Linked DNA regions of Bacillus pumilus. Each later gene encodes a partner of the first gene's protein in a complex. Links are inferred from orthologs where the notes say so. Each region holds a gene or a part of one and is shown on either strand. Other genes may lie near its edges. The genes, in order: GPS65_RS07600 and GPS65_RS01730.

Region 1 (3,123 bases):
CAGCATCTCTGTATTTATAAAAAGCACTGCGGCTTAAATCCGCTTGTTGAACAGCATCGGCAACTGAATCCGCTTTTTTGCGATCGAGAAGCTTTTTGACTTCAAGCGTTTTTCGCATCGCATCTGGAAGGACATCCTCTCTTACTAAATAGAACGTTTCTTCTTTCACCTGTTTTCTCCCCTTTTAAAAACGGGAGAGCCCATGGACTGGACCCTCCTGTTGATCAATCAATAAATTCAAATTCAAATTCAAGCAGACGAATGATGTCGCCATCTTGTGCACCACGCTCACGCAAGGCATCATCGACACCCATTCCGCGCAATTGTCTAGAGAATCGTTTCACGGACTCATCTCTTGAGAAATCTGTCATCTTAAACAGTCGCTCAAGTGCTTTACCCGTAATGACAAATGTACCGTCAGGATCTCTTGTGATCTCAAATGGTGCATCTCCCTCATCAAACCTGTACATCACGCGGTTATCAGACAGTTCCTCTTCATTATAAAGCGGGAATTCGGGAGTTGTTTCAAGCTGATTGGCGATTTCAAATAAAAGCTCACGAAGCCCTTCTCTTGTGATCGCACTAATAGGGAACACTTTATAATCATCCGTTAATTTTTCTTTAAATGCCGCTAGATTGTCAGCTGCATCTGGCATGTCCATTTTGTTCGCTACAATGATTTGTGGACGCTCAGTCAATCTCATATTGTATTGCTCAAGCTCTTCGTTAATGGTCACATAATCTTCGTACGGGTCACGTCCTTCAAGTGCTGACATATCAATGACATGAACAATGACACGTGTCCGCTCAATGTGACGTAAAAATTGATGACCTAAGCCAACGCCTTCATGCGCGCCTTCGATCAGTCCTGGCAGATCCGCCATGACGAAGCTTCGGTTATCATCTGTTTCGACAACCCCTAGGTTCGGCACAAGCGTTGTAAAATGATAATCCGCAATTTTCGGTTTCGCAGCAGAGACAATGGATAGCAGCGTCGACTTCCCGACACTTGGGAAACCTACAAGTCCAACATCTGCAAGTACTTTTAATTCTAAGATGACGTCACGTTCTTTACCTGGCTCGCCATTTTCAGAAAGCTGTGGTGCAGGGTTTGCCGGTGTTGCGAAACGTGAATTTCCTCGGCCGCCTCGGCCGCCTTTTGCAATGACTGCCCGCTGCCCATGCTCGGTTAAGTCTGCAAGTACTTGTTCTGTCTCTGCATCCGTCACAACCGTACCGGGCGGAACTTTGACAATCATTTCTTCCGCATTTCGGCCATGCTGGTTTTTACTCATTCCGTGCTCGCCGCGATCCGCCTTAAAATGGCGTTTGTAACGAAAGTCCATCAATGTTCTGAGTCCTTCGTCTACTTCAAATACCACATCTGCACCATTTCCACCGTCGCCGCCAGCCGGTCCGCCTTTTGGCACATATTTTTCACGACGAAACGCCACCATACCGTTTCCGCCGTCACCGCCTTTAACATACACTTTAACCTGATCTACAAACATAACTTCCTCCGTTTCTCTGCATCACATATCTCATTCTTGCCTCAAACAAAGCTCAATCATGGACTCATGACTTGTCACATGAAATTGAACTACACTCATACATGGATAGTTTGCGTCATGAAACGCATTTAACGCATCCAAACTTGTTAATTTTCCTTTGAAATCAAAATATAAGACCACATCATTCTCTTCATGATCTGTTTGGAACGTGACCGTTAAATGATTTTCAGTTTTTTGGCAAACTGATTGATCGAATATCGAAAACAACTCCTGTGATACCGTTAGCAGCTGCGATTCATATGCTGATAAGTCTCGGGTTTCACCAAGCACTTCATATTCTAGGGTGATAAAATGCGACTCCCAATTAAATGTTAGAAAGTAATAGGCCAATTGGGGAATTTTTAAATTTGAGAGTTTGGATTCATGCTGTGCTTCAATGACCATTTCTTCTATAATTTCAAACACACGGTCATATTTTTCTAATGTCAAGTTGCCCTTGATCAGCTGCAATTTATTCATCCAGTCATGTCTTGAACGACTGAGCAGATAGATCAATTCATTTGTTAATGCAACGTGAGTTAATTTTTCGTTTTGTTTACTTGATATCTCTTCCATTATCGCACTCCCAATCGTTTGGTCTCTCTTTTAGGAGTCTTATCATCAATATGTCTCCCTGAATTATAACAGAGAAGACAGCATAGAAAAACACTAGTTATGTGAGGAAAGGTTGTTTTTTCTGATCTATAGGAGAAAATGAGGCAAAGTCAGCAAACGTTCTTTGATATTGATGGAGTGCATCTTCTTTTTCATCTTCGATACTACTTGTAAAAAGTGAAAAAAACTCCAGTCAATGACCGGAGTTTTTAGCAATTATTGTGCCGCAGGATATACGCTCACTTTTTTACGGTCACGACCGAAACGTTCGAATTTAACTGTTCCGTCGATTTTAGCGAAAAGAGTGTCGTCGCCTCCGCGCCCAACGTTTTCACCTGGATAGATTTTCGTTCCACGTTGACGATAAAGGATAGAACCACCAGTTACGAATTGACCATCAGCACGTTTAGCGCCTAAACGTTTAGACTCAGAGTCACGTCCGTTCTTTGTAGAACCTACCCCTTTTTTAGATGCGAAAAATTGAAGATCTAATCTAAGCATGAAGTTCACCTCCTATTTTTTTGTAGATATTCTCACATAATCGTGATAATCTCGTTCAATTGTTTCTAAGGAAACGACCATACCTTCTAAAAGCAGCTGGGCTTTTTCAAAGGATACTGGATCTGTATCAACCGGCATTTCAAAAGAGAAATAGCCGCCTTCCTCGCCAATATCAAGCAGAGGGTCCAATCCTGTCAGTGCAATAATTGAATTGACTGAGCCGAAAACAACAGCAGATACTCCTGCACAAACGAGATCCTGACCTTTTTCAGCAAACTCGGCATGTCCAGTCATCTGAAAAGACGTAATGCTTTCATCTGCTTTCGACCGAGTAATGGTTGCTTTGATCATATCACTCACACGCCTTAAGCGTTGATTTTTTCGATAACAACTTTAGTGTAAGGTTGACGATGACCTTGTTTCTTGTGGTTGTTTTTCTTCGGTTTGTACTTGAACA
Region 2 (3,045 bases), 1.2 Mb from region 1 along the record:
CAAGCAATGCTTGGTTTGCACTAAAAATCAAAGTGACGTTTGTTTTAATTCCAAGGTCTGTTAACGCTTTGACAGCTTTAAGACCATCTGTTGTCATTGGGATTTTCACCGTGATATTTGGTGCAATGGCAGCAAGCTCTTTTCCTTCTTCAATCATTTCTTCTGCTTTGAGGGAAATAACTTCTGCACTGACAGAACCTGATACTACGTCAGTGATTTCGCGAAGACGGTCGTGGAATGATACGTCCTTTTCTTTCGCTACTAAACTAGGGTTTGTTGTGACGCCTGCTAAAATGCCAAGCTCGTGCGCCTCTTTGATGTCTGCGATATTCGCTGTATCTACGAAAAATAACATAACTGTGCCACTCTCCTATCAATAAATTGTCTGAAATGTAAATTTGATTGCGCTTTCTCAAGATATGGAGAAAACCGCCTGTGACTCAGGCGGCTTTCGGTTCTCATCAAATTATGCTTGGTTAGAAGAACCAAATTCACGCATTTTGCCGATAACAGTCGCTTTAATTGCGTCACGAGCTGGTCCAAGATATTTACGTGGATCATACTCTTCTGTTTTTGCAGCAAGTGTTTCGCGTACTGCTTTCGCAGAAGCAATTTGGTTTTCAGTGTTTACATTGATTTTTGCTGTACCAAGTGAAATTGAGCGCTTGATGTCAGCAGTTGGGATACCTGTTCCGCCATGAAGAACAAGTGGAAGACCTGTCATTTTACCAATTTCTTCCATTTCAGTGAAGCCAAGGTTTGGTTCACCTTTGTATGGACCATGAACTGAACCTAATGCAGGTGCAAGGCAGTCAATGCCAGTACGTTCTACAAGCTCTTGGCACTCTTTTGGATCAGCATAAATAACGCCCTCAGCGATGACGTCATCTTCTTGTCCGCCAACAGTTCCAAGCTCAGCTTCTACAGATACACCATGGAAATGTGCAAGCTCAACTACTTTCGCAGTTGTTGCTACGTTCTCATCGAATGGATGGTGAGAAGCATCGATCATGACAGAAGTAAATCCTGCATGGATTGCTTTTGCACAAGATTCAAAGCTTGAACCGTGATCTAAATGAATCGCAACAGGAACTGTTACATTATATTCTTCGATTAACGCTTTAACCATTGCGACAACTGTTTTGAAGCCGCCCATGTAGCGTCCTGCTCCTTCAGATACTCCTAAGATAACTGGAGATTTCTCTTCTTCAGCAGCTAGTAAAATCGCTTGCGTGAATTCTAAATTATTTAAGTTAAACTGTCCAACAGCGTAACCTTTTTCCTTTGCGTCTTTCAACATTTCTGTCATTGAAACTAAAGGCATGATGAAAAATCCTCCCTATGTAGCTAATTTGCTTACTAAAAAAAGCTCTCCACCCTAGCATGACCAGAATTTCTCGCCATATGTAAACTTTCAAAGTCAGATCGCTTTCTTCTTCTTATCTAGGATACCAATTATTCGACAAATCGGCAACAGAATGACTCGATTCAATCATTTCCATCTAACCGTTTGTTTCGAGCGGCAAGTATTCTTTGACAGCATCTCTGATCTCATCAATATCAAAAGGTTTCGCAAAGTGCGTCAAAGCACCGAGTTCTTTGGATTCTTGGATCATGTCTAATTCGCCATAGGCTGTCATAATGATGACACGGATGTCTTCATCAATTAATTTCATGCGTTTTAAAATTTCAATTCCATCCATTCCGGGAATCTTCATATCAAGCAACACAAGGTTTGGTCTATGATTTTTCACAATATCTAACGCCTGAAGCCCATTGGCTGCTTGGAAGGTTTGATAACCTTCTTTATGAAACACTTCATTCAACAATATTCTAATACCATATTGATCATCGACAATTAAAATTTTCTCATTCATCTGTTACACCCCATTGCTTTCATTTTTCGCCATAAAAAGAGCTGTTGTTAAATAATTCTGTTTGATTTTCACATTTCCTTTATTTATAATAGTTTACTTTACGACATTTTCTGAGCATTTTTCCTAATATTCTCTTTATATTCTATTATAAAATGATCTGACCGAAGGAGGAAATCCGTCTTGTTAAAAATTTTCACGACTCAGTTATCAGGTATTTTTTCACGTATTGGAGAAAAGCAGGCTGAAGCGATCGAGGATGGTGCACGCCTTCTTGCACAGGCCGTTGTCAGTGGACATGGTGTTTATTTTCACGGAAAGAATGAACTGGCTGCTGTAGCCCTAGAGGCAACTGAAAGCAAGGAGCCATTTCCAGGTGCGAAAGTACTGCCGCTTGATCAAGCAGAGCGCAGCTTGCTTCATCCAAGCGATAGAGTGCTACTATTTTATTCAGAACCAGAAGACGAGGAGATTCAATCTCTTGTAAAAGAGCTGCACGCGCAAGGGACGCCTGTTGTTGGTGTCGGGCCCGCACAAAAGGAGCCGTCCATGATTGAAGAGCATTGTGATGTCCATATTGATTTTCAGCTTAAGAAGCCGCTTGTGCCTGCTGATGACGGGACAAGGTTCGGTTACCCTGCTTTAATGACATGTTTATACGTCTACCACGCTCTATCGTTTACTTTGAAAGAAATCGTTGAGGAATATGAATAAAAAAACTGCCGAGAAGATCATTCTCTCGGCAGTTTTTTGTTTTATTTTGATTCAGATGCTTGCAGTGAAGCACCAACGAAATCTCTAAATAATGGCTGAGGTCTTGTCGGTCTTGAGACGAATTCTGGGTGGAATTGAGAAGCAAGGAACCAAGGGTGATCCTTCAGCTCGATAATTTCAACAAGACGTCCGTCTGGGCTTGTACCAGAGAAGACAAATCCTGCAGCTTCCATTTGCTGTCTGAATTCGTTATTGAACTCATAGCGATGGCGGTGGCGTTCGTAGACCACTTCATCGTTGTATGCTGCAAATGCTTTGGAGTCTTCATTTAATTTACATGGATATAGACCAAGACGAAGTGTTCCGCCTAGATCATCTACATCCTTCTGTTCTGGAAGAAGGTCAATGATTGGGAATGCTGTTTCAGGATCAATTTCCGCTGAATGAGCTCCTTCAA

Evidence for each region.
Region 2: the proteins of GPS65_RS07600 (region 1) and GPS65_RS01730 are in contact, whole or in part, in a solved structure (PDB 1F51), measured with the Bacillus subtilis proteins. The link is inferred for Bacillus pumilus from one-to-one orthologs.

What each region holds. Positions count from the first base shown.
Region 1 is NZ_CP047089.1:1,567,465-1,570,587, reverse strand. What follows is about bases 335-3,123. They hold GPS65_RS07600 (sporulation initiation phosphotransferase B), read right to left. Parts: upstream 2,127-3,123; coding sequence 1,542-2,126; downstream 335-1,541. Other genes in these bases: rplU (50S ribosomal protein L21), read right to left, coding at 3,032-3,123; GPS65_RS07590 (ribosomal-processing cysteine protease Prp), read right to left, coding at 2,679-3,017; rpmA (50S ribosomal protein L27), read right to left, coding at 2,382-2,666; obgE (GTPase ObgE), read right to left, coding at 335-1,511. In the rest of the region: GPS65_RS07610 (ACT domain-containing protein), read right to left, coding at 1-169; more of obgE, read right to left, coding at 225-334. UniProt on the Bacillus subtilis protein: Key element in the phosphorelay regulating sporulation initiation. Acts on spo0A. Mediates reversible phosphoryl transfer from spo0F to spo0A.
Region 2 is NZ_CP047089.1:356,978-360,022, reverse strand. What follows is about bases 191-2,901. They hold GPS65_RS01730 (response regulator), read right to left. Parts: upstream 1,878-2,901; coding sequence 1,503-1,877; downstream 191-1,502. Other genes in these bases: pyrG (glutamine hydrolyzing CTP synthase), read right to left, coding at 2,630-2,901; GPS65_RS01725 (DUF2529 domain-containing protein), read left to right, coding at 2,058-2,588; GPS65_RS01735 (class II fructose-bisphosphate aldolase), read right to left, coding at 467-1,324; fsa (fructose-6-phosphate aldolase), read right to left, coding at 191-355. Outside these bases: more of fsa, read right to left, coding at 1-190; more of pyrG, read right to left, coding at 2,902-3,045. UniProt on the Bacillus subtilis protein: Key element in the phosphorelay regulating sporulation initiation. Phosphorylation of spo0B during sporulation initiation.